2 regions of the Rhizobium yanglingense genome follow, and region 1 is predicted to be linked to the other one. Evidence: predicted binding sites of a transcription regulator. Region 1 holds the regulator's gene; the other holds the start of a gene.

Region 1 (15,639 bases):
CGATGTTTCCAACTCGCCCTTCGTGACGGAGCTGTTATCCGGTGTGGAAGCCGTGCTCTCCTGCCTGCCATACCATCTCAATATCGAGCTTGCGCGGGCTGCCCACGTGGCAGGCATCCATTATTTCGACCTGACGGAAGACGTTCCGACCACCAGTTTGATCATCAAACTCTCGAAGACGTCGCGTGGCCTGATGGCGCCGCAATGCGGCCTGGCGCCGGGCTTCGTCGGCATCGTTGGTGCAAGCCTTGCCGATGGGTTCGACCGCTGCCGCTCGATCCGCATGCGTGTCGGTGCTTTGCCGCAGAACCCGACGGGCTTGTTGGGCTATGCCTTCAACTGGTCGCCGGAAGGCGTCGTCAACGAATATCTGAACGATTGCGAAGTCATCGAAGGCGGTGTGCGCAAGTTCGTCTCACCGATGGAATGGCATGAAACGATCTATGTCGAGGGCGTCAAGCTTGAAGCCTTCACCACGTCGGGCGGGCTCGGCACGATGTGCGATACGCTGCACGGCAAGGTCGACAATCTCGACTACAAGACGATGCGCTATCCGGGCCATATGGACCTGATGAATTTCTTCTTCCATGAGCTGCTGATGCGAGAGCAGCGAAAACGCGCCGGCGAAATCCTGACCAATGCCAAGCCGCCCGTCGACGACGACGTAGTCTATGTCCATGTCGCGGCCGAAGGCACGCAAGCAGGAAGCCTGCGCCGCAAGGAGTTCGTGCGCGCTTACTATCCGATCGAGATTGCCGGAGCGCGCCGCACGGCGATCGCCTGGACGACCTCGGCATCCGTCGTCGCCGTCATCGAAATGGTCCGCGACGGCCTGCTGCCGGCAACGGGCTTCCTGCATCAGGAGCACATCCCGCTCGATATGTTCCTGCAGACGCCAACCGGAAGCCTGTTCAAGGCGAGCGCCTCAAGTCGCCATTAGCTCTTAAGGCTCGTCCAATAGGCGCCTTCGAAAGGCACCGCGGCAAAACGCTCGTTGATCTCGGCAAGACTTTTTGCCGGATCGACGTCGTCGAAAAGTTCGGGCCTGACCCAGGTTGCCACCGCTTCGGCTGCCAGAATGTTCAGCGGCACGGCATTGAAGAAATTCCACATACCGTGCACGTTGCCTTCGCGAACCGCCTTCAGCGGCGCAAGATTTGGCATCTTCACCGTTTCGCCGAGCGAGCGCTGGGCTTCTGATGGATCGACGCCGGGACCGATGGAAAAGGCCGTATAGGTGCCGCCGGGTGATCCGGTAGCAATGTAGACATCTGGATCGGCTGCGAGGATATATTCCGCAGTCACCGGTCCGCCCTGGGGTGGAAGGTTCTTGTCGGCGGCGTTGCGGCCGCCTGAAAGCGTTATCAGTTCTCCGAGCCCGGTGCGGCCAATTGCCCAGCTCCCGCGGACATCGCTTGGAAAGGCATCCATCAGTACGAGAGGGCCGGTGTCCATCGCCGCCTTGGCTTTGATGCGCTCAAGCCGCGTCTCGAAGAACCTGGCGAAATCTTCGGCTTGCTCATTGCGCTCGAAAATCCGGCCGAGAAGGCGCATGTCGCGCGGCGTGGTCCTCAGCGGATCGCGATTGAAATCGACAACAACGACCGGCACACCGACGGAGTTGAGATACTGTATCGCACGCTGGCCGAGTTCGCTGTCGGCCTGCCACATGGCCATGATCGCAAGGTCGGCATTGAGCGAGAGCGCCGCCTCGAAGGACAGTCCATCCGCCTGGCCGTTGCCCACGAAAGGCACGTTCTCGATTGCCGGAAATTTCTTTCGGAAGGCCTCATAGACAAAGGGATTGTCCCCCTTCATGTCGTTTGCCCAGCCGGCGAGCAGGCTGACGGGATCGGGAAGGATCAGCGACAGGGCGACAAGGTTGAATCCCGTCCCAAGGATGACGGCTTCCGGCTTTTTCCTGATCGTCACCTTGCGGCCGATCGCATCCGTGATGGTGAGCGGCCACGCAGATTGCGCTTTTGCAACATGCGGAGCACAAAGAACAACGGAAGCCACAGCGAGCAGATTTCGCCGTGTCGTGAGAAGCTCGGTCATTGCGGGTTCCTCTGGCTTGGCAATGCGCAGAGTTTGCCGCAGCTTGGAATTCCGGGAAGCATGTATCGAAGGCAGCAGACCTTGCGCCGTGCGACCTGCTCACCCTCTTCATCCAGATAGCTGACGCAGCCGCAAAACGGGTTTACGCCGCCATCCGGCAGGTAGCCGCGCACAAAGAGCGGAAGGTCGGGGCCGTCTGATGGCTCTCCTCCAGTCAGGCGCAATGCATAATCGATATAGACAGCAGCGTTGTTCCAGCAGAGCTTCGCCGAGATGCCGCAGGCCTTCAGCCGCATAACGGCCTCGCCAAGGTGGGTTTCAAGCAGCGGGCCTACGGCCGTGAAACTTTCGGTCTCGACCTCGCTTTCGATCGTGCCGGCATGCGGGACGCCGAAGGCGCGCGGCAGGCCGTTATCCTCCAATGCGATCGTCATCTCTTCGAATCCGACCGGAAGGGCCTGGCCGCCCAGGCGCCGGGCAAGCAAGTAGGGGATCGAAAGCCCGGAAAAATAATAGAGCGACCACATGGAAACGACGGCGCGCCGGTCGCTGCCGCCGGATATTTCCGCATAGCGATCAATCGCGCGCTGAAAGCCTCCGTCCCGGAAAAAAGCAGGCAATGGCACGCTGCCGGCAAGCTCCTTGCTGATCATCATCTTGTCCCGGCACCAGGCATGCTCGCCGGAAAAGGCGGGCGATAGGCCAAGCAGCCCGTCCTCCATGGTCATCTCCCGATGCGACCCGCTTGCCATCGGCCCTACCAAGTGTAGCGCAGGGTGCCGATCACCGAGCGGCCCTGGTCGCGGTAGCAGAAGCCTGCCGAGCAGACGGGCTCGCGCCGGTCGAGTAAATTGGTGGCGTTCACCTGCAGGCTCAGACCGTCGTACTTCTTGTCGAGTGCAGCAAAGTCGTAGCTCACTGCTGCATCGAAAAGCACGCGGGCGCCGTTTTCCGTCGTGTTTTCGTCATTGCCGTAGCTCTTGCCGATGTAGCGGGCGCCGAAGCCGAAGCCCATTCCATAGACGGGGCTGCTTTCCTGGAATTTGTAGTTGGCCCAGAGCGATGCCATATGCTTCGGCACGGAGGAAACATAGTTGCCGACAGTGCCCGTCGGGCCTTCGAGGATCTTGGCGTCCGTAAAGGTATAGGACGCGACGAGCGACAGGCCGTTGTCGAGGCTCGTGTTGGCCTCGATCTCGAGGCCACGGGAACGAATCTTGCCACGCTGGACCTGAATGTTTTCTGGGCCGCTCGGCAGGTTCACAACCTCGTAGTAAAGACTGTTTTTCTGATCGATATTGAACAGGGCGGCAGAAAGCATCGTATTGCTGTCCGGCAATAGGTATTTGACGCCAATCTCTTCCTGTTCGCTCTCGGTCGGTTTGAAGGGGGCGTTGGTCTCCCTGTTGATACCGGCATTCGGCGCAAAGGCGGTCGAGTAGCTGACATAGGGCACGAGGCCGAAGTCGGTCTCGTAGCTCAGACCGATTCGGCCGGAAAATTCCTTGTCCTTCTGAGAGATGGTGTCCACGGTGTCGGCAACGAGATCGGTATTTTCCGTATCAGTCCAAACCCAGTCGTAGCGCCCGCCGAGCGTCAGCAGCCATGCGTCATAACGCATCTGGTCCTGCAGGTAGGTGCCGGCCTGCCACTGATCCTGAACGGTGCGGGTCTGGAAGTCGATGTGCGGGACTGAAGCGCCTGCGTCCGGATTGTTGGTATCAAGCGGCGGCGAGACGCCGCGACCGTCGAGCGAACGCCAACGAAGCCGGGTCAAGTCGAGGCCGGCAAGCAGCGTATGGTCGATATCGCCCGTCTCGAATGTCGCCTCGAGCTGGTTGTCGATAACAAAGGCCGTCAGGCGTTCGTCAAACGTGCCGGCGCTGCGATCCAGCAGCGTTGGATCGACCGCATTTGGTGCGTAGGCAAAGGCCCAATCGGTGTCGATGTTTAATGTCGAGAAGCGTGCATTCTGGCGGAAGACGAAGCTGTCGTTGAGCCTGTGTTCGAACTCATAGCCGATGCGGCCCTGGTTCTGAACAGAATTGTTGAATGCAGGGTTACCGGCGAAGTAATCCGTTACTTCGCCGGTAACCGGGTCGTTGTAGTAAGCGGCCGTGCCACCCGTCTTCGTGCGCGAATATTCGCCAAGGATGGTAAGCTTTGTGTCCTCGTCGGGCTTCCATGTGAAAGCCGGCGCGATATAGACGCGGTCGTCCGGAACACTGATCTGCTCGGTATTGGCGTCACGATAGAGCCCGGTGAGGCGATAATAGAAGGGATCGCGGTCGTTGACAGGGCCGGAGAAATCAAACTGGCTCTGGTAGCGCTGCTGCGTGCCGTATTGCAACTGGAGTTCGTGATATGGGTCCTCCGTCGGGCGCTTGGTGATCAGGTTGTAGAGACCACCGGCGCCGGAGGCGCCATAGAGAGCCGACGAGGGGCCGCGCAGGATCGAAACGCCCTCAAGGCCGTAGGGTTCGGTCTTGAAGAGCGAAGAGCCGGCGCCGGGCTGGCGCAGGTTGTCGCGAAAAACACCCGTATAGGTGACGTCGAAGCCGCGCACCGTGAAGCTGTCGAAGCGCGGATCGAAACCATAAGCACCCACGCGCGTGCCTGGCGTGTAGGCGAGCGTATCGAGCAGCGTTTGGGGGTTGCGGTCCTTGAGTTGCTGTTCCGTCACGGACGAGATCGACTGCGGCGTCTCGATGAAAGGCGTGTCGGTCTTTGCGCCGGTCGCGCTGCTCTTGCCGACATAGCCGTCCGCCTGGATGACACCGCCGCTGCCGCCCTTGACGACGATCTCCTGCAGCACTGTCGCGCCATCGTCCGGCTGGTTTTCGGCGGCGGTATCCTGCGCAGCGGCAGGAAGGAAAAGATGGGCCAGGGCGGCGCCCGTCAACGCGGATGCCCGCAGCGACCTGGCAAAAACTTGTATTTTCATCAGCTTACAACTCTCGGCGGTCTACTTATAATTCATGAGTGTAATAATCAACAATAAGCCGGATGAAAACCTTTTTATGAGTAAATTTCTCCACTTTTTTGGGGAAGAGCGAAGCGACCGCGAGGTCGTCAGCTCTTTACTTCCGACAGCAGCCAACGTCGGAAGGCTGCGACGGCCGGGCGTTCGAGTGCGGCGCCGGGATAGACGAGATGAAAGGCGAGGCGGCTCGCAACGCCAAGCGGGAAGGGGGCGACCACGGCGTCTTCGGCCAGCTCCTTCTCCAGAAATGACCGACGCATCAATGCAAAACCGAGACCAGCCTTCATCGCTTCGTAGGCGCCATTGCCATGCATGAAGATCGGGCCGCGCGAGGCGTCCACCGTCGTCGCCCCTGCCGCCTCCAGCCAGAGCTTCCAGTCGTGCCGGTAAACATCATGGATCAACTGGAAGCCGGCGAGCGTGTCTGGCGAGGGATGGTCTCCAAGCTGCGCTGCCAGCCGCGGGGTGCAGACCGGCACCAGCTCATCATCCACGAGCCGCTCGCTGACAAGGCCGTCATAGCCGCCGAGCCCGTGCCGTATGGCCAGATCGATGCCGTCGCGTTGAAAGTCGAGTACACGATGCGAGGCACTGATGCGCACGTCGATCTCCGGATGGATCTCCTCGAAACGCCCGAGCCGCGGAACCAGCCAATAGGTCGCAAAGCCTGCCGTGCAGGTGACGTTCAGTACAGAGCCGCGTGCCCGCGCTGCAATCGCAGCCGTCGCCTCTCTCATCAGCCGGAAGGCGGTCTGCAGCGTGGCGAAGTAATCGGCGCCCTCGACTGTGAGGGCGAGCGCCCGCGTTTTCCGCTCAAAAAGCCGTACGCCGAGTGCGGCTTCCAGATCGCGGATCTGTAGGCTGACGGCGCCGGGCGTCACATGCAGCTCCTTGGCGGCCAGCGTCATGCTCAAATGCCGCGCCGCAGCTTCGAAAGCCCGCAGGGCCGAAAGGGATGGCAGAAATTCGCTCATGATTTAGTTTCGCTAAAGCATATGCCGAGAAAGACTCGTTTGCCGGAATGCAATTATAGAAATATATCAGAATGAAAGCGATCACTAAACAAAATCGTGAAGCGACATTCATCGAGCATAAATCGTAACTGGCAGAAACTGGCGCGCAAGAAACGGGTGGCGAAATCATCCGCCGCATCGTAAGCCCGCGAACAAGGATGGGAGACAGACATGCAGAAACAAATGGGCTTGGCCGAATGGAGTATGCTTTTGGTCCTGTCCCTCCTTTGGGGCGGCTCCTTCCTCTTCAACGGTATTCTCGTCAAGGCACTGCCGCCGTTTACGATCGTCACGGGCCGCGTGCTGCTGGCGGCGCTCGCGCTCAATATCATCGTGCGGCTCATGGGTCATACGATGCCGCGCGACGGCAAGAGCTGGGTCGCCTTCTTCGGAATGGGTGTGCTGAACAATATGATCCCCTTCTGCCTCATCGTCTGGGGCCAGACTCACATTGCAAGCGGCCTTGCCTCGATCCTGAATGCCACGACGCCGCTCTTTACCGTCGTTGTTGCCCATATCCTGACCACCGACGAGAAGATGAGCGGTCATCGCCTGATCGGTGTGCTCATCGGCTTTGCCGGCGTGGCTTATATGATCGGCTTCGATGTGCTTAACGATCTCGGCTCGAATGTGCTGGCGCAGCTCGCGGTCCTCGGAGCTGCGATCTCCTATTCCTTCGCCGGCATCTGGGGCCGCCGTTTCCGGGCGATGAGCATGCCGCCGCTGCTGCCGGCCGCAGGCCAGGTCACGGCCTCCACCATCTTGATGCTGCCGATCGCGCTGATTGCCGACCGTCCATGGGCATTGCCCGCTCCCGGCATCGAAACCTGGCTGGCGCTGCTCGGCCTGGCACTTCTTTCGACCGCCATCGCCTATGTGCTTTTCTTCCGGGTGCTCGCAACGGCGGGCGCGACGAACCTGGCGCTGGTGACCTTTCTCATTCCCGTCAGCGCCGTTCTGTTGGGTACGATCATCCTTGGCGAGCAGCTGCAGGCAAAACATCTGATCGGCATGGCGACGATCGCGGTCGGTCTTGCGGCGATCGACGGGCGGTTGATGTCGCTTGGAAAACGCCGGGCAGCCTGAGGCTCAGCAGGCGAGATCGGCGACGACCGAATCGAGGATCAGCATGCCCGAGGGCGTGCAGCGAAGGCGAGAATTGCCGATCCGCTCGATGAAGCCGTGCTCCAGCAGAAATTCTTCGCGCTTCGGATCCGGATCCCGGCCGGAAAGCTGCTGCCAGCGGGCAAGATCGACGCCTTCCTTCAGACGCAGCCCCATGAGCAGCAATTCGTCCGCCTGCTCGTCATAGCCGAGCCGTTCCTGCTCCAGAATGCCATGCCCGTCGCGCTCGACAAGCTCGAGCCAGGTCTCCGGCTTGCGCTCGGTCGCCGTTGCGATCTTCTCAGGCCCGCGCGTCAGGCGGCCATGTGCGCCGGGCCCGATCCCGGCATAGTCGCCGTAGCGCCAGTAGGTGAGGTTATGGCGGCTCTCGGCGCCGGGCCGCGCATGGTTGGAAACCTCATAGGCCGGCATGCCCTCGCGCGCCATGATCTCCTGAGTCGCCTCGTAGAGGATCGCCGATTGGTCCCCATCCGGCACGATCAGTTTGCCGGCCTTGTGCAGGCCGTAGAAAGGCGTGCCTTCCTCGATCGTCAGCTGGTAGAGCGAGAGGTGATCGACCGCGTATGAGATCGCTTCCTTCAGCTCCGTCTCCCATTCTTCGACGGTCTGGCGGGGGCGGGCATAGATCAGGTCGAAAGACATGCGCGGGAAGATGTCGCGCGCCAGCTTGATGGCTTTCAATGCATCGGCGACGTCATGCAGGCGGCCGAGGAATTTCAGATCCCGGTCGTTCAGTGCCTGAACGCCGAGCGACACGCGATTGACGCCTGCGGCGCGATAGCCGCGGAAGCGCTCGGCCTCCACGCTTGAAGGATTGGCCTCCATCGTGATCTCGATGCCGTTCGGCACATGCCAGTGCTTGGAGATACCGTCGAGAATGGCCGAAACCGTTGCTGGATGCATGAGCGACGGCGTGCCGCCGCCAAGGAAAATGCTCGTCACCGTCTTCGGTCCGCTCATCCGGCGAACGGCAGCCATCTCTTTCAGGAACGCAGCGGCGAACCGCTCCTGGTCGACCGGCTGATGACGGACATGGCTGTTGAAGTCGCAATAGGGGCACTTCGCCGCGCAGAAGGGCCAATGCACATAGACGCCGAAACCGGGCTCGCCGGTATCGGGCAGAAGCATCGCATCGCGCGTCAAGCTTGGTGTATCGAGAATCTCCACGAACCGACCTTACGCTTCCAGGCAGGTTTCGACAAAGCGTTTGAATGCGCGCGCCCGATGCGACAGGGCTTGCGGCTTGCCAATGTTCCAGCCGTGTTTTTCCTCGGCACTCATCTCGCCGAAGGTGATGTCGTAACCTTCCGGTTGGAAGACCGGATCGTAACCGAAACCCTGGGTACCGCGCGGCGGCCAGACGACGGTACCTTCCACCTCGCCGCGGAAAAGCTCCGTATGCCCGTCTGGCCAAGCGAGGCAGAGCACGCTGACGAAGCGTGCGCGCCGTTGTTCCGGCTTTGTGGCTCCGGCCTTCTCCAGTGCCTGTTGCACCTTTTCCATCCCCATCGCAAAGTCGCGCGTGCCGTCTGCAGTCTCGGCCCAGTTGGCCGTATAGACGCCCGGATTGCCACCAAGCACATCGATCACCAGTCCAGAATTGTCGGAAAGCGCCGGCATCCCTGCTGCTTTGGCAGAGGCGAGAGCCTTGATCGTCGCGTTTTCCTCGAAGGTTGTGCCGGTTTCGTCAGGCTCGATGAAGTTGAGGTCCGCTGCCGATTTGGCGGTAAAGCCGAGCGGTCCGATCAGTTCCTGGATCTCGCGGATCTTGCCGGCGTTGTGGCTGGCGACGACGATCGTCTTCGTTTCAAGCGTGCGCATGGTCGGTCCTATTCAATGCCCCAGATTCTGGCTTCGGCGCATTCGAGGCTGTTTCCCGCGGGATCGCGGAAATAGATCGAGCGGCCGCCGTTCGGCCAGTGGACTTCGGATTCGATTTCGATGCCCGCGGCTTTGAGCTTCGCCGCCATGGCATCGATGTTCTTACCAGACACCCGGAAACATGCGTGGCCCTGACCTTTCGTGCCGTGGGGCGGCACCTTTAGGGCATCGGCCCCTGGCGGTTTCACCGTTTCATCGGGGTTGAAGATCAACAGCACGCCTTGCCCGCAGCGGAAGAATACATGCCGGTTTGCGGCGCGCGTGATCTTGGCAAGGCCGAGCACGCCTTCGTAGAAAGCCTCGGCCTTGTCGAGATCCTTCGCATAAAGCGCGGTCTCCAGCATGCCTTCCAGCAGGACAGTCATCCGGCGATGGCCTGTTTCTGCATGTCGACGAGCTCCACGATGCCGGTTTTCGCCAGTGTCATCAGCGCCGCAAATTCCCCGTCCGTGAACGGCGTGCCTTCGGCGGTCCCCTGAATTTCAACGATGCCGCCTGCGCCCGTCATGACGAAATTCGCATCGGTTTCGGCCGAGGAATCTTCGAGATAATCGAGGTCGATCACCGGCTGGCTGGCAAAGATGCCGCAGGAAATCGCAGCGACATGATCCTTGAGCACGCGCTCGACCTTGATCATGTTGCGGCTCTCCATCCACTTCAGGCAGTCGTAGAGCGCAATCCAGGCGCCCGTAATGGAGGCCGTGCGCGTGCCGCCGTCAGCCTGAATGACGTCGCAGTCGAGCGTGATCTGGCGCTCGCCAAGTTCCTTGAGATCGACGACGGCACGAAGCGAGCGGCCGATCAGGCGCTGGATTTCCTGTGTGCGCCCGCCCTGCTTGCCGGCCGCGGCCTCGCGTTTCATGCGCTCGCCGGTTGCCCGCGGCAGCATGCCATATTCGGCCGTGACCCAGCCCTTTCCAGTGTTGCGCAGCCACGGTGGCGTCTTGTCCTCCAGGCTTGCGGTACAAAGCACATGCGTATCGCCGAATTTGACGAGGCAGGAACCTTCCGCATGCTTTGAGAAATTGCGCTCGAAAGTGACTTTGCGCATCTGGTCGGTTTTTCTGCCTGAAGGCCGCATTGTGATCTCCTGAAGCACGATGCCGAAAACCGTAAAGCGGTTCTCGCAAAACATCATGCATGCTTGAATGGTGTCGACCGCTTCTACGATTGGCCGCAGCTATTTGCAAATTCCCTTTTGCTACGAGGGCGAGAACGGCTATATTTTAAGGATCGTCATCAGCAGCGCAGGTCTAAGGAAGTTCATGGGGTTCAGGTCGACGTCGGTTTCGGATGCCGTTGCTGCGCTGGATGAACGCTCCAAGGAAATCTTCCGCCGCATCGTTGAAGGCTATCTGGAAAGTGGCGAGCCGCTCGGCTCGCGCAATCTCTCCCGCATCCTGCCCATGTCGCTATCGCCCGCGTCGGTGCGCAACGTGATGAGCGACCTGGAGGAGTTGGGCCTGATCTACTCGCCGCATGTCAGCGCCGGACGCCTGCCGACGCAGGGCGGCCTTCGCTTCTTCGTCGATGCCTTCATGCAGGTCGGCGACCTTTCCGCCGAGGACCGTGCGAATATCGACCGCCAGGTCCGCCCCGAAAGCCGCGATAATCCGGTTGAATCGATGATGAACGAGGCAAGCCGGATGCTCTCCGGCATTTCGCGCGGCGCAGGGCTCGTCATCACCTCAAAGAGCGATCCGGTTCTCAAACACGTCGAATTCATCCGCCTGGAGCCCACCAAGGCGTTGGCAGTGCTCGTCGGCGATCACGATCAGGTCGAAAACCGCATTATCGAATTGCCGGCAGGCGTTACGTCGTCGCAGCTGACGGAGGCCGCGAATTTCCTCAATGCCCATATGTCCGGCCAGACATTGCCGGAATTGCGCAAGCAGCTCAGTCGCTTAAAGGAGAACGTCCGCCACGAGCTCGACGCGTTGTCCCGGGATCTGGTCGAGCGCGGTATCGCGGTGTGGTCTGGCGATGCGGACGAAGGCAAGCCGCCGCAGCTTATTATTCGAGGCCGATCCAATCTGCTCGATGGCCTGGCACGGGCGGAGGACCTCGATCGTCTCCGCATGCTGTTCGACGATCTCGAAAAGAAGGACAGCCTGATCGAGCTGCTGAACCTTGCCGAAACCGGTCCGGGCGTGCGCATTTTCATCGGTTCTGAGAACAAGCTCTTTTCGCTTTCCGGCTCCTCGCTGATTGTTGCGCCCTATCGCGACGATGACGACCGCATTGTCGGCGCCGTCGGCGTCATCGGGCCGACACGGCTCAATTATTCACGCATCGTGCCGATGGTGGATTACACCGCCCAGCTGATTTCCCGGCTTGCGCGCGGCACGCTGTAAAAAACCCGGAATTTTTTCTTCTTTGTCACGCAGACTTGATTTTTTGCGGTCAAAGCTCGATATCGGGCGCATCCCAAGAGAACCCACTACCGGAGACCGTCATGACTGACGAAACGACGAAAAACGGATCTGACGCTGCCGCGGCTGAAGCCGCAGACGACGTTGCCGCAAACGTCGAGAACGAAACCACGGTGGAAGCGCCGCGCCAGCCGGATCCGCTTGAAGTGCTCAAGGCTGAAAATGCCGAGCTGCGCGACCGTTATCTGCGCCTTGCCGCCGAAATGGACAATCTGCGCCGCCGCACGGAGCGCGACGTGAAGGATGCAAAGTCCTACTCGGTCGCGGGCTTTGCGCGCGATATGCTTGCCGTTTCGGACAATCTGCGCCGCGCGCTCGATGCCATCCCCGCCGAGGCGAAGGAAGCGGGCGAGACGGGCCTCAACACTTTGATCGAAGGTGTCGAGATGACGGAGCGCTCCATGCTCTCAGCGCTGGAGCGCCACGGCGTCCGCAAGTTGGATCCGATCGGCCAGAAGTTCGATCCGAACTTCCACCAGGCGATGTTCGAGGTTCAAAATGCCGAAGTGGCGAATAACACGGTCGTCCAGGTCGTTCAGGCAGGCTTTACGATCGGCGAGCGTGTTCTTCGTCCCGCAATGGTCGGCGTGGCCAAAGGCGGCCCGAAGGCAGCGGATGCAGACCTCAACACAGCGTTCACCGAAAAGGACGCCTGAGATTCTTCTCAGGCGCCTTTCATAATCAGTCCGAAAAATCAGATGCGGGCGAAGCGCTCGATCATGAGATCGAAGAAGCCGTCCGCATCCACATAGCGCATCACCTTGGCATTGCGCTTGCGGTCGGTCACATGCCACCAGTCGACCACCGTCATGCCCACGGTCAGCTCCGACTTCACCTCGATCTCGACATTGCAGTCACGGCCCTTGAAGAGCTCAGGCTTCAGTAGGTAGGCGACGACCGCCGGATCGTGCAGAGGCCCACCGTCCGAGCCATACTTCTCGACATCGAAGCGCTCGAAGAATTCCAGCATTTCGACCATTGCTTTGGCCGGTGCCGTGCCGAGATCGGCCATGCGCTTGACGCGATCCTTCCGTGTCAGCAACTGATGTGTCACGTCGAGCGGCATCATCACGATCGCTATGCCGGAACGAAAGACGATGTCGGCTGCTTCCGGATCGACATAGATGTTGAATTCGGCGGCGGGCGTTATGTTGCCGCCCTCGAAGAAGCCGCCTCCCATCATCACCAGTTCACGGATGCGCGGAATGATGTCCGGCGCCTTTTGCAAGGCCATGCCGATATTGGTGAGCGGTCCCAGCGTGCAGAGCGTCACCGTGCCTTCCGGCTCGCGGCGAAGCGTCTCGATGATGAAGTCGACGGCGTGCTGTGCCTGCAGCGGCATCGTCGGCTCATCGAGTTCCGGTCCATCGAGGCCGGTCTTTCCGTGCACGTGCTCGGCCGTGACCAGCTTGCGCGCGATTGGCGCGTCGGCGCCTGCGAAAACCTTCGTGCCGGTCCGTGCGCAGAGCTCGCAGACGATGCGCGCGTTGCGGCTCGTGTAGGAGAGCGGCACATTGCCTGCGACGGTCGTGATGCCGAGCACCTCCAGCTCTTCGGGGCTGCCGAAGGCAAGCATGATGGCCGCTGCATCGTCCTGGCCGGGGTCGGTGTCGATGATGATCTTTCTGGGGTTCGCCATTGCGTTGCTCCGTCTCAAGGTGCACGTCGTCGTGGCAGGCACCATTCGTTTATTTTTCCGTCGCAGATCGGCGCAGCCGCTGCGGTCGACGATGTGATGCGAGTCGCCATGATCTTTGTCAAGCAACGGCCTCAGTCCTACCGTCGTAAATTCATGTGACTGCGATGCGCCGCATATGTCTTGCGCGAAAGGCACACACTTCCCATATTAACGGCGTCCGGATGCTACGCTTAGGTCCGGGAAGGTCGCTTGGATCAAGGACTTTGAAAGATGAGCCGCATGACCCCCTTCGCCAGCCCGCTGCTTCTGGGCTTCGACGCCATGGAAAAGACGCTTGAACGCATTTCCAAGGCAAGCGACGGTTACCCACCCTACAATATCGAACGTATCGCCCCCGGCCAGGGAGCGCCTGAGCGCCTGCGCATCACGGTTGCCGTCGCCGGTTTCAGCGAAGACGAGCTGGACGTTACGACGGAAGAGAATCAATTGTTGATCCGGGGCCGCCAGGTCGAGCATGGCGAGCATGAATATCTCTATCGCGGCATTGCTGCGCGCCAGTTCCAGCGAACCTTCGTGTTGGCAGACGGCATGCAGGTTCTGGGCGCCAGCCTCAAGAATGGATTGCTTGCCGTTGATCTCGTTCGTCCGGAACCGGCGCGCATGGTGAAGAAAATTAACATTTCGGTCTCACAGTAGGACAACGGCCCATTCGGCTGTTGGTCCCTTCTCCCGGAGGAACAGGAATGTTGATGAAAGAAGCGAATTCTCACCTGACCAAGTCCGAACTTGCCGGTATCGGCAACGGCGAGGTCGCCTATATCCGCAAAATGCGCAACGACGAGGTTTCGAAGTGCTTCCCCGAAGCACCGGATATCGATCCGAGCGTGGACCTTTGGGCCCTCTTCGGCGCAGACGGAACGCCGATCCTGCTCACGGACAATCGCTCCAGCACCTTCTTCAAGGCGGCTGAAGACGAATTGAAGACGGTCAGCCTGCACTAAAGATGCAGGCTTAGACCCTTTTGAATGTCAGATAGGCGGAGGACCTGCCCTCGCGCCGGGCCTTGGCCTCGTAGCGTGTGCTCGGCCAGCCCTCATAGGGCGTCAGCCAGTCGGCGGCGTTTTCCGCAAGCCAGTCGAAGCCGCCGTGATCGCGGCACTTCAATAGCGTCCAATTCACGTAGGTATCGATGTCCGAGGCGAAGCAGAAGAGCCCGCCCGGCTTCAGCACGCGATGGAAACGGGCGAGATTGGTCTTGGAAACGAAACGCCGTTTCCAATGCTTCCGTTTCGGCCAGGGATCGGGATAGAGCAGATCGATGTGATCCAGGCAGCCGTTCGGTAACCAGTCGAGCAGCTGCGTTGCATCGTCATCATAGACGCGGATATTCTTTGCACCCTTCGTCTCGATGCTTGCCAGCAGTTTCTGCATGGAATTGATGAAGGGTTCGACGCCGATGAAGCCGGTCGAGGGCATTTCCAGCGCACGGTGGATCAGATGTTCGCCACCGCCGAAGCCGATTTCCAGGCGCAGCCGTTCAGCCGGAACCGGAAAGAGGTTTCTCAGCGGCTCTGGTGGAGCCGCTGAAAGGTCGATGAGGAATGCCGGGAGCAGGGTGTTCAGTCTTTCCGCCTGATGTTCGCGGAGAGCCTTCCCCCTGCGGCGACCGAAGAATGCCTCGGTCGCGCGCCCCCGACGCTCCATATCCGTCATGCTGCTTCCCGGAGCTTCACGGCTTCCTTCAGCGCCTTGACGAGGTCGGTGCGCTCCCATGAGAACGAACCGTCACGGCCCGCCTTCCGGCCGAAGTGGCCATAGGCCGAGGTCTTGGCGTAGATCGGCTTGTTGAGGTCGAGGTGACGGCGGATACCGGTCGGCGACAGATCCATGTTCTTGCGGATCGCCGCCTCGACTTGGTCTTCCGTCACACCCTTGCCGGTGCCGTGCAGGTCGACATAGATCGACAGCGGCTGAGCAACGCCGATCGCATAGGAAAGCTGGATCGTGCAGCGGTCGGCGAGGCTTGCGGCAACGACGTTCTTCGCAAGATAGCGGGCAGCATAGGCCGCCGAGCGGTCGACCTTGGTCGTGTCCTTGCCGGAAAACGCACCGCCGCCGTGCGGAGCTGCACCGCCGTAGGTATCGACGATGATCTTGCGGCCGGTGAGACCAGCATCGCCGTCCGGACCGCCGATGACGAACTTGCCCGTCGGGTTGATGTACCAGTTGCAATCCTTGGCAATCGGCAGATCGCCCAGCGCTTCGCGGATGTAGGGCTCGACGACGGCGCGAACCTTCTTGGAATCCCAGCTCTCATCGAGATGCTGGGTCGACAAAACGATCGAGGTCACCTCGGCCGGCTTGCCGTCGATGTAGCGCACGGTCACCTGGCTCTTGGCGTCCGGACCGAGCTTGGCAACATCGCCGTCGCCCTTCTTGCGGGCTGCGGCAAGCAGCTGCAGGATCTTGTGGGAATAGTAGATCGGCGCCGGCATGAGGTCCGGCGTT
Region 2 (15,639 bases), 510 kb from region 1:
AGGCGGCGGACGCTTCGACAGGCTGTTGACGCTGCTGGGCGCCAAGGACCGCATTCCAGCCGTTGGCTTTTCGCTCTGGCTCGACCGCATCGAAACGGAAAGGGCGGCCCTATGACCATCACCATCGCGCTGCCCTCCAAGGGCCGGATGAAGGACGATGCCTCGACACTCTTCGAGCGCGCCGGCATGAGGATCATCGCCGTCGGCAATGAGCGCTCCTATCGCGGCCGTGTCGAGAGTTGGGACGACGTCGAGATCGCCTTCCTGTCGGCCTCGGAAATATCGCGCGAACTCGGCAATGGCACCATCGATTTCGGCGTGACCGGAGAAGACCTAGTGCGCGAAGGGCTGGCGGAAGCCGACAGGCGCGTCGAATTCTGCGCCCGCCTCGGTTTCGGCCGCGCCGACGTGGTGGTTGCCGTTCCTGAGATCTGGCTCGATGTCGACACCATGGCCGATCTTGGCGATGTCGCGGCCGACTTCCGCGCCCGCCATGGCCGCCGTTTGACCATCGCAACCAAGTATTGGCGGCTGACGCAGCAGTTCTTCTCCAGCCAGCATGGCATCCAGCTCTACCGCATCGTCGAAAGCCTTGGTGCGACGGAAGGGGCTCCGGCCTCCGGCTCCGCTGATATCATCGTCGACATCACCTCGACGGGCTCCACCTTGAGGGCGAACCATCTGCGGGTGCTGAATGACGGTGTGATCTTGCGGTCGGAAGCCTGCCTCGTGCGTGCCCGCAAGGAGAGCCACGCCGGTGAGCCGTCGGTGGCGAGGATCATAGAGGCGGTGCGCAGCGCCCTTTGATGTCTGCAAAGAACCAAACGAACAACCCGCCGTCTTCCGACGGCGGGTTTCTTACGCTTGGGAGGATGTTGCGCGCTTAGGCGGCAACGGCATATGCGCCGCGGCGTGCATCCAGCGAATAGGCGCCCGGGCCAAAGGTGGCGAGGAGGATATAGGCGCCGGCAAGCGTCAGGTTCTTCATCAGCATGATCTGGTTGAGCACGTTGATCCAGCCATTGGCTGCAGCCGGAAAATCCGGAACGTTGATCGTGCCGCTGTGGAAGACGAGGCCGGTGAAGGCGCAGAAGAGGGCGAGTGCCCAGCCGACGATACGGGTCTGGAAACCAACGAGGACGGCAAGCCCGGCAACAAGCTCAAAGAGGCCAGCGGCATAGGCGAGAAGCGTTGCGGCAGGAAGGCCGGCACCGCTGATCATACCGGCCGTACCGGCCGGATCGGTGAGCTTGCCGAAGCCGGACATGATGAACATAAACGAAAGCAGGATGCGGGCGACAAGAAGGACGATGTTGGTGGTATTCGACATGGACGCGATCTCCGTTTGAATTGCTCTGGAGGTCCCCGTGCCCGGCACCGTTTGAACCCCGATTGGCCGGTGTTGTCGCCTTTTTTGGTTGCGATGAAAAGATAAACAAATGAGGATGGTTTGTTCACTAATCTGAAACGATCACTCCGCTGAGCGGCTTGTCTTTTGCTTCGCCGGTCTTCTATGTTCGGCCACCAACTCCCAGGAGAAGATGGCATGGCAGACCTTTCCGCATTTCCGATCACCAAGCGCTGGCCGGCGCAGAACCCAAATGTCATTCAGCTTTATTCGCTGCAAACGCCGAACGGCGTGAAGATAGCGATCGCGCTGGAAGAGCTCGGTCTGCCTTACGAGCCGCATTACATCTCCTTTGGAACCAACAGTCAGAAGTCCCCCGAATTCCTCTCGCTCAATCCGAATGGTCGCATACCGGCAATCATGGATCCGAACGGGCCAGGCGGGAAGCCGATCGGCCTCTTCGAATCAGGCGCGATTCTCCTCTATCTCGCGGAAAAAACCGGCCAGCTCCTGCCCCCGGATGCTGTGGGACGCTACGAGACCATCCAGTGGGTGTTCTTCCAGATGGCGGGCGTCGGCCCGATGTTCGGCCAGTTCGGCCATTTTTACAAGTTCGCGGCCGACAAGGTCGCCAACAATTCCTATCCGATGGAGCGTTACCGCGACGAAGCCAAGCGGCTGCTAAGCGTGCTGGAAGCGCGCCTTGAGGGACGGCAGTGGATCATGGGCGACGCCTACACCATCGCGGACATCACCACATTCCCATGGATCCGCGGCGCCGACATCTTCTACGGCGGCCGCGAAGTCCTGGACTACGCGAAGTTCCCCTCCGTCATGGCCTGGCTCGAACGCTGCATCGCGCGTCCGGCAAGCGCCAAGGGTCTGAACATCCCCGTGAAGCCGGAGTAATCCGGCCTAAAGGAAGAGGCTGGTCGCAGGAACGGCCGTTAGAATTAGCGGCTTTGCGGGAAGCTTTTTATGGCAGTCGTTCTATATTTGTTCCACATCTCGTGTCATGTTCGCGTCTAACGAGGCGAGTCTGGGAGGTAGCAGATGGAAGACAAGCGCACTGCATTTCGCAAACTGCACGAAGCACCGGGCGCGTTCATTATCCCCAATCCCTGGGATATCGGCACAGCCCGGATTTTAGCTGCCGTGGGTTTTCCGGCGCTCGCCACCACCAGCGCTGGCATGGCGTTCTCTCTGGGCGTCGCGGAGGGCGCGCGTTTCACGAGAAGGCACCTTGGACCATTGCCGATCCATCGTGGCCGCAACGCCGCTCCCCGTCTCGGCCGACCTCGAAAAAGGCTTCGGCGACAGTCCGGAGAGTGCTGCCGAGACGATCCGAGCCGCTGCCGACATCGGTCTCGCCGGGTGTTCGCTTGAAGATCATACCGGCCGGCGCGATGATCCGATCTATGATTTCACGCTGGCGGTAGAGCGTATAGAGGCGGCTGTCGAGGCCCGCCGGTCTCTGCCGCACGATTTCGTCCTGACGGCGCGTTGTGAGAATTTTTTGTGGGACCGCGCCGATCTCGACGACACGATCCGGCGACTGCAAGCGTTCGAGAAGGCCGGAGCCGACGTGCTCTATGCACCAGGCCTTCGTGACCTTCGCACGATCCGGTTGGTTTGCGAGGCCGTGACGAAGCCCGTCAACGTTGTGATGGGAATGCCCGGCGCAACGTTCAGCGTGGCAGAGTTGGCGGAGGCGGGCGTCAAGCGGATAAGTGTCGGTTCGGGGCTGGCGAGGCTCGCCTTCGGCACGTTCGTGAAGGCGGCGCGGGAAATGCGATCGGCAGGTACCTTCCGTTTCTAGACCAGGCTATGGGCTTTGCGGAGCTGGAGGGTTTTTTCACCGGAACGACGAAGACATGAGCATGTCGCTAAATTCCTGCAGATAGGATATTCGGCTTGAGTCCCTGCCTCAACATCACAGGTCTGATGAGGAGGTGCTGCGCTTTCGAGTTGATGATAAACGTGGTCATGTGAGAACAGCCACAAGCGTCAATGAAAAGGAAGCGCAGCATGAAGTATTTTGCAGGCCTTGACGTTTCGTTGCAAGAGACATCGGTATGTGTCGTCGATGAGACCGGTCAGATTTGCCGGGAGATGAAAGTCGTCAGTCATCCGGACGATCTGGTCCTGGCGCTAAAGAACCCGGGACTGGGAATTGGTCCGCGTCGGGCTGGAAGCCGGCCCGATGTCGCAATGGCTATATAGTGGCCTGGTCGAGGCGGACCTGCCGGCAGTCTGCGGCATCGAAACCCGTCATGCGAAAGCGTTTCTCAAAGCGCAGGTCAACAAGACAGACCGCAACGATGCCCGCGGTATTGCCCAGATGATGCGGGTGAACCTCTTTGCGTCCCGTGCACGTCAAGACGCTGACCAATCAGAAACGCCGCGCTCTTTTGACAGCTCGTGAAGCTGCTCCAGGAAAAGGCGCTCGCGTTCGAGAACGATATTCGCGGGCTGCTGCGTAACTTCGGCCTCAAGGTCGGCATTGCCAGGGTGGGTAAATTCGAAAACCACATCGACGAACTCCTGGAGGCAGTTCCTGATCTCAAGGAGGTCATCGCTCCCCTACTTGACGCTCGTCGAAAACTCCGGGAAGAATTCTCGCGATTGCACCGGAAGGTGCTCGATATCGCCCGGGATGATGACACCTGCAACCGGCTGATGACGATACCTGGGATCGGCCCTGTGATCTCGTTGGCGTATATCTGCACCATCGACGCGCCCGCCCGGTTTGCGAAGTCGCGAGCGGTGGGGCCAGCCCTAGGCCTGACGCCGGTCGTCAATCAATCGGGAGAAAGCAAGAGGATCGGCCGGGTCTCGGCCGCCGGCGATGCGATCATGCGCGGTTTGCTTTACGAGGCGGCGCAGGTGCTGCTGACCCGAGTCAGGAAATGGTCTTGGCTGAAAGCATGGGCGATGAGTGTCGTAAAGCGACGTGGCATGCGAAAGGCGATCGTTGCGCTGGCGCGGCGGCTGGCAGTGATCATGCATCGGATGTGGAGTGATGGGACGGAATTCCGGTGGACCCGCGACCAGGACGTGGCGAAGGCCGCATGAGCAGGAATAACAGGAGACAATAGAGTTCTGCCGACCGGCGGAAAGATGTCCTTCGCGGACGGTGGACAAGGTGAGTTCGGGGCACGGTCTTGCATCGACTGCAGAATATTACCGCAGTCAGAGCGCCCTACAGATTGGACCGCCTTGTTCTTCTGATCCTATGGTGGGAGGGCCAATGTGCCGATCCCGGAGAGAAGCGTGGACCGCGAAAGATATTGAATGCCGGTGCAGAGACAGCTTGAAGCGATTGACCTCAACACGCCGAATAGAGAAGACCGTGTGGAAACTAACGTCCTCGATTCAAGATGAGGTGCTACGCCGGTTCCCGATGGCCTACTCGACACCAGGGACAGCGTGGCTACCGAACCAGGTGATCATCTTGCGTATGTCGTCTGCTGCTGGAGCCTTAGGCTGGCCGGATCCAATTATTTCCGCTGCGGCGTGTGCCATGGCGACAAGGGTGCGGGAGGCTTCCGGCACATAGGCGCGGTCGTCTGCCTTTTCGTGCCTCTCTCGGATGATCGCGTATCGAATGTTTTCCGGATAGGTCCACGCGCCGCGCACGCTAACAGCAGCGTCTCTATCGCTCTCACAAGCATCGATCGCTGCGGCCATCATGTCTCGGATCAGTTCCCAGTCAGTCATCCATTTCCCTCCAGGTTCGCTTATTCCCGCTGCCCGAAAGCCAATTGAAAATTCCTTGTGGCAACTGTCGGTCTACACTTTGCCATGGCACATCCTTCTAGAACAGACCGCTCGCAAATGCTGCTTTTGCCCGAGCCGCTGGACGACTGCGTCGGACCGGACAATCCGGTCCGCTTCATCGAAGCTTTCGTGGATCGACTGGACCTAACGATCACCGGTTTCATCCGTGTGAGGCCGAAGGCGACTGGGCGCTCGCGCCATGATCCTGTCGACGTTCTGGCCGGCTGACCCCAGCGCTGCCTTCGCGCACGACTGGCCGGATTGGCTGAAAATCTGACGACAGCCACCGTCGATCACGCGTTTCCACACAGTCTGCCTGACGTTCGCGTCCAATATCATTGTCGCCGAAAAGCCCCAGCATTCTCGGTATGGCCGGTCGCAGGATCGGCCTTTCTCTTACGATGCTTGCGCTTTGTTGCCGGCTTGCCGTCTGGTTTGCCCCATCCAGCTTGAAGCGCGGAAAGATGAAGACCCCCGCGATGCTGCCACTGAATTTTTCCTCCACTCCGCTCGATTCACCCATGCAGAAAACCGGCTGACGCATGCTGTTCGGCATCATGATCGTGGTGGAAAAGCAGAAGGACGACGAAAGTGTTGTGGCTTGTTCGAAAAGCGCGAGGATATGCCCCCGATCTTTCGGATCATAGCAGCGCAGCAGGCTCAGAAGGCCGCATTCCTGTGTCGAAAGGCCATGCAGCAGGCTGCTCCAGTCGCCGAGGCGGATGATTCCGCTTGAGAAGTCGCCGGCCCAGGCCTCGGAGACCGAAAATTGCGCAATCATATCCTGGTTGCGATGGGTCAGATCGAGCGATCCAGGCATCAGGGGGGCGGCAACAGTTGCTTTAGCGATCTTAAACAAGGGGTTCCCCGGTTCGGGCGCAGTCTCCGCTGCGCTGCGGTCAGAGCGAAACAGGGTCATACGGCGCCAGGCATCATGCCTAGGGTCTGGAACCTCGATCGCCGGCGGGGCACTGAGGCTTGCTCTTGCTTGTCGCGCAAACGTTCGTCGCCGAATGTTCGCGCAGGTTAAGACGGCGTTCCGGCCTCGCTGGCGGGTGAAAACGATCCTCGAACGTACATCAATTGCAGCGCGGATTTATAGGAGCTTTTCGCCAAACGGCAACGGCTTTTTCGGGGCGGAACCCTCGTCCGGCCAAGACGGTTCAACCGGCTATTTTGCCGGAAAACGTCGCATGAGAAGTACAAGGAATCAATTTGTGATGGATTTGTGCGTGGTTTCTCTTCGCAAAGGAGTGGTTTTTGCCCGGCAAATTCCTCTTTAAGCGAAATTCGAATATTTGTTGAAAAATCTGGCGGCGCAAGCTTCGCGAAAGCTACGGGCTGGTGGCGGCAAGCAAACGGGCCAAGTTAAACGCTTTGAAAAGTCGACGGCTTGGCCTGCGCGTGCGCAGCTGCGAATCGCGCTTCAAAAGAAAAGGGCGGCCCGAAGACCGCCCTTCCTGAACTGAACCGGATGGCTCAGATGCGAGACCTCAGTCTCACATCATGTCCATGCCGCCCATTCCGCCCATGCCGCCTGGCATTGCCGGAGCGTCCTTCTTCGGCAGCTCGGCGATCATCGCTTCCGTGGTGATCAGCAGCGAAGCAACCGAGGCTGCATTCTGCAGAGCCGTACGGACGACCTTGACCGGGTCGACGATACCCATGGCGATCATATCGCCATATTCGCTCGTCTGAGCGTTGTAGCCGTAGTTGTCGTCATTCTTGTCGAGGATCTTGCCGACGACGATCGAAGCTTCGTCACCAGCGTTGTCAGCGATCTGGCGAACCAGCGACTGCAGCGCCTTGCGAACGATGTTGATGCCGGCTTCCTGATCGTCGTTCACGCCCTTGGACGTGATCTTGACGGAGGAACGCAGCAGGGCAACGCCGCCACCCGGGACGATACCTTCCTGAACAGCAGCGCGCGTCGCATTGAGGGCGTCGTCGATGCGGTCCTTCTTTTCCTTCACTTCGACTTCCGTCGCAGCCGCCGACGCGGATGACGGCAACGCCGCCTGCGAGCTTGGCAAGGCGTTCCTGCAGCTTCTCGCGGTCGTAGTCGGAGGTGGTTTCTTCGATCTGCGCCTTGATCTGCGCAACGCGGCCTTCGATGTCGGACTTGGCGCCGGCGCCGTCGACGATCGTGGTGTTTTCCTTGGAGATCGAAACCTTCTTGGTGCGGCCGAGCATGTCGAGGGTAACGGACTCGAGCTTGATGCCGAGATCTTCGGAGATGACCGTAGCCACCGGTGAGGATCGGCGATGTCCTCGAGCATGGCCTTGCGGCGGTCGCCGAAGCCCGGAGCCTTGACGGCAGCAATCTTCAGCCCGCCGCGCAGCTTGTTGACGACGAGCGTTGCGAGTGCTTCGCCTTCGACGTCTTCAGCGATGATCAGCAGCGGCTTGCCGGTCTGAACGACGGCTTCGAGAACCGGCAGCATCGACTGCAGGTTGGAGAGCTTCTTCTCGTGCAGAAGGATATAGGCGTCGTCGAGGTCAGCAACCATCTTTTCCGGGTTGGTCACGAAGTACGGGCTGAGATAGCCGCGGTCGAACTGCATGCCTTCGACGACTTCGAGTTCGGTCTCGGCGGTCTTGGCTTCTTCGACAGTGATCACGCCTTCGTTGCCGACCTTCTGCATGGCTTCAGCAATGTCGCGACCGACCTGGCTGTCGCCGTTTGCGGAGATCGTGCCGACCTGGGCAACTTCTTCCGAAGTGGAGATCTTCTTGGCCTTGGCCTGGAGATCCTTGACGACTTCAGTAACGGCAAGATCGATACCGCGCTTCAGATCCATCGGGTTCATGCCGGCTGCAACGGCCTTGTTGCCTTCGCGAACGATGGCCTGAGCAAGAACGGTTGCGGTCGTGGTGCCGTCACCGGCGATGTCGTTGGTCTTCGAAGCGACTTCGCGGACCATCTGGGCGCCCATGTTCTCGAACTTGTCCTCAAGTTCGATTTCCTTGGCGACCGAAACACCGTCCTTGGTGATGCGCGGCGCGCCGAAGGACTTGTCGATGATGACGTTGCGGCCCTTCGGGCCGAGCGTTACCTTGACTGCGTCAGCGAGGATATCGACGCCGCGCAGCATCTTTTCGCGCGCGGTGCGGCCGAACTTAATTTCTTTAGCTGCCATTTTGAAAACTCCTGAGAAGGGTTGTCAGCGATTTCGGTAAAAAGCGACCGGCTGGATCAGCCGATGATGCCCATGATGTCGGCTTCCTTCATGATCAGAAGGTCTTCGCCGTTGATCTTGACTTCTGTGCCGGACCACTTGCCGAACAGAACGCGGTCGCCAGCCTTGACGTCGAGAGCGACGACCTTGCCGGACTCGTCACGTGCGCCGGAGCCGACGGCGACGATTTCGCCTTCCTGCGGCTTTTCCTTAGCGGTATCGGGAATGATGATGCCGCCTTTGGTCTTTTCTTCGGATTCAACGCGGCGAACGACGACGCGGTCGTGAAGGGGGCGGAAATTGGTGCTTGCCATTGTCTAATCCCTCGATCAAATGACATTCGCGGGCCGGGCGGCCCACATGGATAAGTGTTAGCACTCTCCGTTGAGGAGTGCTAGCGCCGAGCATTTAGGGATGGCTCCAGAAGGAGTCAAGAAGACCCATCACGGAATTTTGCGCCGGAATTGTGAAGAGGGCGGGAATTGTTTGAAGCATCGCCCGATTCGACGCGTGTCGGTTGCGTGAGCTTCGGAGCGCCCGCGCAGGCTGTCCACGGCGTGGCGTTCCTCTCGTGGAAGGTCCGACGGTTTTTGCTGAAGATCGCCCGAAAATCCTTGCCATCGCGGCATGCCTTTGCAATGTCACGCCTGACTGAAAGCAAATCGGGAAATCGGATGGCCAAGCGGATTAGAAGTTTTGCGGAGATCACCAGCCAGTATGATGCGGTGTTCTGCGATGTCTGGGGCGTGCTGCACAATGGCGTCGATCCCTTCCCGACGGCCGCTGCCGCTCTGGAAGCGGCGCGCGGCGAGGGGCTTGCCGTTATCCTCATCACCAATTCGCCGCGCATCGCGCCTCAGGTCGTCGCCCAGCTTCGCCAGATCGGCATCCAGGACGGCGCCTATGACCGGATCGTCACCTCCGGCGACGTCACCCGTGGCCTGATCGCCGAAGGCCCGAAGAAGGTGTTCCTGCTTGGCCCGGATCGCGATCTGGCCATCATCGAAGGTCTCGGCGTCGAGCGCGTCGATGCGAAGGACGCTCAATCCGTGGTCTGCACCGGTTTCTTCGACGACGAGACGGAAAAGCCGGAAGACTACACGGATATGCTCAAGGATTTTCAGGCGCGCAACGTGCCGATGGTCTGCGCCAATCCGGACCTCGTCGTTGAACGTGGTCACCGCATCATCCCCTGCGCCGGCGCCATGGCTGCCTATTACCACCAATTGGGCGGCGAGATCCGCATCGCCGGAAAGCCGCACGCGCCGATCTACGACGCCGTGCTGGCAACCGCGCACGAACTCCACGGCGATTTCCCGAAAAGCCGCATTCTTGCCATCGGCGACGGCATGCCGACGGATGTGCACGGCGCTCTCGATTACGGCCTCGATCTCCTCTATATCAGCGGCGGTATCCACGCGAAGGAGTACACGCTGAACGGCGAGACCGACGAGGCGATCCTGCATGCCTATCTCGAACGCGAGAAGGCCGCGCCCAAGTGGTGGATGCCGCGCCTCGCATAAGAAGAAGCCCGCCGATGACCGTTTTTCACCGCAATGAAACCCGCGAACCCTTGCCTGCCCACCTGAAGGGCGGGGTGATTGCCATCGGCAATTTCGACGGCGTTCATCGCGGCCATCAATCGGTGCTGAACCGCGCGCTGGAAATCTCGAAAGAGCGGGACATCCCGGCTCTGGTGCTGACTTTCGAACCGCATCCCCGCACGGTCTTCAGGCCGGAAACACCGGTCTTTCGCATCACCCCTGCACCCCTGAAGGCCCGCATCCTGGAAGCGATCGGCTTCAACGCCGTTATCGAATATCCCTTCGACCGCGAATTCTCGCAGCGCTCGCCGGACGACTTCATCCACGGCATCTTGAAGGACTGGCTGGGCGCCTCCGAAGTCGTCACCGGCTTCGACTTCCATTTCGGCAAGAATCGCGAGGGCGGCCCGGCCTTCCTTATGGATGCCGGCCATAAATACGGTTTCGGCGTTACGCTGATCGACGCCTTCCGCGACGAGAATGCCGAGGTCGTCTCATCGAGCCGCATCCGCGACTTGTTGAAGGAAGGCGATGTCAGCGAGGCCGCCGCGCTGCTCGGCTACCGCTACACAATCGAGGCTGAGGTGATCGGCGGCGAAAAGCTTGGCCGCGAGCTCGGTTTTCCAACCGCAAACATGCAGCTTCCGCCGGAGGCCGAACTTGCAGCCGGCATCTACGCCGTCCGCTTCCGCCTGGATGACGGCAATCTCTACGATGCAGTTGCAAGCTACGGCCGCCGCCCGACGGTGATCGAAGACGGTGCGCCGCTGCTGGAGACCTATCTCTTCGATTTCAGCGGCGACCTCTACGGCCGGACCTGTTCCGTCTCCTTCTTCGGCCACCTGCGGCCCGAACTGAAGTTCGACGGCCTGGAACCGCTCGTCGAGCAGATCAAGCTTGACGAGCAGGAGGCAAGGGCGCTGCTTGCGGGTGTCCGGCCGCTCGGCGAACTCGACCTTAAGCTTTGTTTCGTCTGACGCCGCGTTGCCGGTGGGCACGGCCTCAAATCCCTCTTCCTTTTCCCGGCAAAAACGCCTATGAACCGCCGCTATGAATAATGTCCGGCTGTCGAGTGCGATGCGAATTATCGGCCCGGCCTTCCGCGCGCGCTGAGCCGCCGGAAGGTCCGGGTTTTTGGCGCTTGGGCAAACGAGCGCTTCCGTCATCAGACATTTTTGAAGCCGTCGCGCCTTGAAGGCGCCCAGAAACGATTGCTGAACATGACCGACACAGCCGAAAAGATCGACTACTCGAAGACCCTCTACCTGCCCGAAACCGGCTTCCCAATGCGCGCCGGCCTGCCGCAGAAGGAGCCGGAAATCGTTGCACGCTGGCAGCAGATGGGCCTCTACAGGAAGCTGCGCGCATCCGCCGCCGGACGCGAGAAATTCGTCCTCCATGACGGCCCGCCCTATGCGAACGGCAACATCCATATCGGCCACGCGCTGAACAAGATCCTCAAGGACGTCATCAACCGCTCGTTCCAGATGCGCGGCTTTGACGCCAACTACGTTCCCGGCTGGGACTGCCACGGCCTTCCGATCGAATGGAAGATCGAGGAGAAGTACCGCGAGAAGGGCAAGAACAAGGACGAAGTTCCGATCAACGAATTCCGCAAGGAATGCCGCGACTTCGCCGCCGGCTGGATCAAGGTTCAGTCCGAGGAGTTCAAGCGCCTCGGCATCGAGGGCGACTTCGATAATCCCTATACGACGATGAACTTCCACGCCGAATCGCGCATTGCCGGCGAGCTTTTGAAGATCGCAAGAAGCGGCCAGCTCTACCGCGGCTCCAAACCGGTCATGTGGTCGGTCGTCGAGCGCACAGCGCTGGCGGAAGCCGAAGTCGAATACGCCGATGTCGAAAGCGACATGATCTGGGTGAAGTTCCCCGTCGCGGAAGGCCCCGCCGCTCTGGCCGGCGCCTTCGTGGTCATCTGGACGACGACTCCTTGGACGATCCCCGGCAACCGCGCGGTCGCGTTCTCGTCGCGCTACCCCTATGGCCTCTACGAAGTTGCAACCGCCGAGAACGACTTCGGCCCGCAGCCCGGCGAGAAGCTGATCTTTGCCAGGCGCTTGGCTGAGGAGTCCGCTGCCAAGGCGAAAGTGACCTTCAATTTCGTTCGCGATATTAAAGCGGATGAACTTGCCGCCGTCACCTGCGCGCACCCGCTGCACGGCCTGGGCGGCGGCTATGATTTCCAGGTGCCGCTGCTTGATGGCGAGCATGTGACCGATGACGCCGGTACCGGTTTCGTCCATACCGCCCCCAGCCACGGTCGCGAGGACTTCGATGCCTGGATGGACAATATGCGGGAGCTCGAAGCGCGCGGCATCTCGTCCACGATCCCGTTCCCGGTCGACGATGCCGGCTTCTTCACCATCGACGCGCCGGGCTTCGGCCCGGATGCGGAAGGCGGCGCGGCGCGCATTATCGACGACAGCGGCAAGAAGGGTGATGCCAATGAGCGCGTCATCAAAGCGTTGATCGCCCGTCACGCGCTCTTCGCACGCGGCCGCCTGAAGCACTCTTATCCGCATTCCTGGCGCTCGAAGAAGCCGGTCATCTTCCGCAACACGCCGCAGTGGTTCGTCCATATGGACAAGGAGCTCGGCGACGGAACGACGCTGCGCTCCCGTGCGCTGAACGCGATCGACGATACCCGCTTCGTTCCGGCTGCCGGCCAGAATCGCTTGCGCGCCATGATCGAACAGCGCCCGGACTGGGTGCTTTCGCGCCAGCGCGCCTGGGGCGTGCCGATCTGCGTCTTCGTCGACGAGCAAGGCCAGATCCTGCAGGACGACGATGTCAATTCCCGCATCCTCGATGCCTTCGAAAAGGAAGGTGCCGACGCCTGGTTCGCCGAAGGTGCGCGTGAGCGGTTCCTCGGCAAGAGGGCGAACGAGCCGTGGAAGCAGGTCATGGATATCCTCGACGTCTGGTTCGACTCGGGCTCCACGCACACCTTTACGCTGGAAGACCGCCCGGACCTTAAGTGGCCGGCCGATCTCTATCTCGAAGGCTCGGACCAGCATCGCGGCTGGTTTCATTCCTCGCTGCTTGAATCGGCCGCTACCCGCGGCCGCGCGCCCTACAACGCCGTCCTCACCCATGGCTTCACCATGGACGAGAAGGGCGAGAAGATGTCGAAGTCCAAGGGCAACGTCACTGCGCCGCAGGAAGTTATGAAGGATGCCGGTGCGGATATCCTCCGCCTCTGGGTCATGACCTCCGACTACGCGGACGACCTTCGCGTCGGCAAGACGATCATCCAGACGAATGTCGATGCCTACCGAAAGCTCCGCAACACGATCCGCTGGATGCTTGGCACACTCGCCCACGACAAGGGCGAAGTGATCGCGCTCGCCGATCTGCCGGAACTGGAGCAGCTGATGCTCCACCGCCTGGCCGAGCTCGACGAGCTCGTGCGCGAGAACTACGATGCCTTCGACTTCAAGAAGATCGCCCGCGCGCTGATCGACTTCGCCAATGTCGAGCTCTCGGCCTTCTATTTCGACATCCGCAAGGACGCGCTCTATTGCGATGCGCCGTCGAGCCCGCGGCGCCGTGCGGCTCTCCATGTCATCCGCAATATCTTCGATAGCATGGTGACCTGGATGGCGCCGATGCTGCCCTTCACGATGGAAGAGGCGTGGCTGTCGCGCGATCCGTCGGCGGTCTCAGTTCATCTCGAGCAGTTCCCGGCGATCCCGCCTGAATGGAAGAACGAGGCGCTGGCCGGCAAGTGGAAGAAGGTCCGTGCGATCCGTTCGGTCGTCACCGGCGCTCTGGAGATCGAGCGCAAGGACAAGCGGATCGGCTCGTCGCTGGAAGCAGCGCCCGTCGTGCATGTCACGGACAGCGTGCTTCGCGCTGCTCTTGATGGGCTGGATTTCTCGGAAATCTGCATCACCTCGGATATTGCCGTCGACGGCGCCGAGGGGCCGGCCGAAGCCTTCCGGCTGCCGGAAGTTCCGGGCGTCAGCGTCGAGCCAGCACTTGCCGAGGGCACCAAATGCGCCCGCTCCTGGCGTATCACCAAGGATGTCGGCTCCGATCCGCAGTATCCGGATGTATCGGCGCGCGATGCCGCTGCATTGCGTGAACTCGGATTGTAATACTGAAGAAAATTGCCGGATGAATTGCTCTTTTGCAGTTCATCCGGTAAAAGCTGCCTGAAAATGGCCGGATTTTTACGTCAGGGGGACGATCATCCGGTAGGGCGATGATTGCACCGGCATGGCTGGAAGGGTTTTCATGTTAGCGACGCGTTGGTTCCGTGCAGGCGCTTGCCTGGCTGTTGTTGTGGCGGCGGGCTCGATAGCTTCCGGCTGCAGCCCGACCTACGGTACAGGCACGACGGCGATGGCGCAGCTTGGCGACGATATCGGCCAGTCCGTGTCCCTGGCTCCCCGCGAGCCGAAGAACAAGGGCGTCAAGTACACGCCGCGCCCGACGCTCATCTTGCCTGCCCAGGCTTCCAGGGAAGCGCTGGTCGAGCCGCAGCAGACGATCGCGAGCAAGGAAAATCCGCAGTGGGTCGAGTCGCCGGAAGAAACCCGTGCACGCCTCGTCAAGGAAGCCGACGATAACGAAGACAAGTATACCTATGTCTCGCCGCTCGCCAAGAACGGCGTCGAAGGCGGTCGCCAGACGACCGAAGCGCAGACCAAGGCCTACCGCGAAGCCCGTGCCCTGCAGAAGGGGGCCTATCTCGATCAGCGCCGCTACATTTCCGATCCGCCGTCGACCTATCGCCAGGTCGACGATCCCGCCAAGCTGGAAGACCTTGGCGAACCCGAGCTCAAGAAGGCAAAGCAGCGCAAGAAGGATGCTGCAGTTGCCGGCACCGGCAAGAAGTGGTGGAACTTCCTTCAGTAAGTTCAGGCCATCTCAGGCCTGCCGCGCCGCAAACCAGCGGCGAACGAGGGCAAGTGCCGACACAAAGCCGAAGGCCATGAGCCGGCGCGCCGACCAGCTCACCTTGCCCCGCAAAGACCATTGCATCGGGATTTTCTCTGCACCCGGCGCGAGCGCCCTGTAAGCCGAGGCGGCGAGCGCGACTATGGCGGCGAGAACAAGAATGCTCGGGGTCATGGAAGCTCTCTCTTTTCGGCAAAGAACGTCCGGAGAATGTCCGCTGATTCCGTTTCGTTCAAACCGGAATAGACCTCCGGCGCGTGATGGCAGGTCGGCTGGGCGTAAAACCGCACACCATTGTCGACTGCCCCGCCTTTGGGATCTTCCGCGCCGTAATAGAGCCTGCGGATGCGCGCGAACGAGATGGCCGCGGCACACATGGTGCAGGGCTCCAGCGACACGTAGAGGTCGGCGCCAACCAGACGCTCCTGCCCCAGGACTTCGCAAGCCATGCGGATCGCAGCCACCTCGGCATGGGCCGTGACGTCGTTGAGCTCCCGCGTCCGGTTGCCGGCGCGCGCGATGACGGCGCCATCGCGCACCACCACGGCGCCGACCGGCACTTCGCCGCGCTCGCCCGCTGCCCGCGCTTCGTCAAGGGCCATCTCCATAAACCGATTTGTCTTCACGATCCGGCAATTTCCCACTTAACCGCAAGGGCGCGACCTGATAGACAGGCCCCAAAAGGCAGGCAAACAACAAATGACATTCAAAGACAAGCCAAAACGGCCGGGCGGCAAGCCCTCCGCGCACGATGCGCGGCCGAAAACCGAAGGCAAATCGGCAAGAAGCTCGGCGGCCCCCAAGGCTGCAGCCGCCGAGACCGACGGCGAAACCAAGGCGGAACGCATCTCCAAGGTCATGG

The links. The regulator HrcA, encoded in region 1, represses chaperone genes, less so after heat shock. The targets are predictions, from matches to a motif close to GTTAGCACTCNCNNNNNGNGAGTGCTAAC.
Region 2: groES (co-chaperone GroES) is a predicted target of HrcA. The motif match lies at 8,678-8,706, and genes of this name have one in related genera.

The regions. Positions count from the first base shown of each region.
Region 1 is NZ_CDSAWY010000005.1:1,337,783-1,353,421, forward strand. Features, by position in the region: gene ACW4PC_RS16285 (saccharopine dehydrogenase C-terminal domain-containing protein) at 1-940, shown strand, start outside; gene ACW4PC_RS16290 (ABC transporter substrate-binding protein) at 937-2,058, opposite strand; gene fhuF (siderophore-iron reductase FhuF) at 2,055-2,786, opposite strand; gene ACW4PC_RS16300 (TonB-dependent siderophore receptor) at 2,816-5,002, opposite strand; gene gcvA (transcriptional regulator GcvA) at 5,131-6,015, opposite strand; gene ACW4PC_RS16310 (DMT family transporter) at 6,226-7,140, shown strand; gene hemW (radical SAM family heme chaperone HemW) at 7,144-8,346, opposite strand; gene rdgB (RdgB/HAM1 family non-canonical purine NTP pyrophosphatase) at 8,356-9,000, opposite strand; gene ACW4PC_RS16325 (VOC family protein) at 9,009-9,425, opposite strand; gene rph (ribonuclease PH) at 9,422-10,141, opposite strand; gene hrcA (heat-inducible transcriptional repressor HrcA) at 10,326-11,414, shown strand; gene grpE (nucleotide exchange factor GrpE) at 11,516-12,148, shown strand; gene ACW4PC_RS16345 (nucleoside hydrolase) at 12,187-13,131, opposite strand; gene ACW4PC_RS16350 (Hsp20 family protein) at 13,402-13,827, shown strand; gene ACW4PC_RS16355 (BQ00720 family protein) at 13,875-14,132, shown strand; gene trmB (tRNA (guanine(46)-N(7))-methyltransferase TrmB) at 14,143-14,844, opposite strand; gene metK (methionine adenosyltransferase) at 14,841-15,639, opposite strand, start outside.
Region 2 is NZ_CDSAWY010000005.1:1,851,591-1,867,229, forward strand. Features, by position in the region: gene ACW4PC_RS18945 (ATP phosphoribosyltransferase regulatory subunit) at 1-115, shown strand, start outside; gene hisG (ATP phosphoribosyltransferase) at 112-807, shown strand; gene ACW4PC_RS18955 (DoxX family protein) at 884-1,330, opposite strand; gene ACW4PC_RS18960 (glutathione binding-like protein) at 1,547-2,257, shown strand; partial or broken gene ACW4PC_RS18965 (isocitrate lyase/PEP mutase family protein) at 2,402-3,226, shown strand; partial or broken gene ACW4PC_RS18970 (IS110 family RNA-guided transposase) at 3,377-4,423, shown strand; gene ACW4PC_RS18975 (hypothetical protein) at 4,757-5,068, opposite strand; partial or broken gene ACW4PC_RS18980 (hypothetical protein) at 5,544-5,987, opposite strand; partial or broken gene groL (chaperonin GroEL) at 6,628-8,268, opposite strand; gene groES (co-chaperone GroES) at 8,325-8,621, opposite strand; gene ACW4PC_RS18995 (TIGR01459 family HAD-type hydrolase) at 8,982-9,830, shown strand; gene ACW4PC_RS19000 (bifunctional riboflavin kinase/FAD synthetase) at 9,845-10,828, shown strand; gene ileS (isoleucine--tRNA ligase) at 11,072-13,972, shown strand; gene ACW4PC_RS19010 (hypothetical protein) at 14,112-14,735, shown strand; gene ACW4PC_RS19015 (hypothetical protein) at 14,748-14,951, opposite strand; gene ACW4PC_RS19020 (nucleoside deaminase) at 14,948-15,385, opposite strand; gene ACW4PC_RS19025 (pseudouridine synthase) at 15,477-15,639, shown strand, end outside.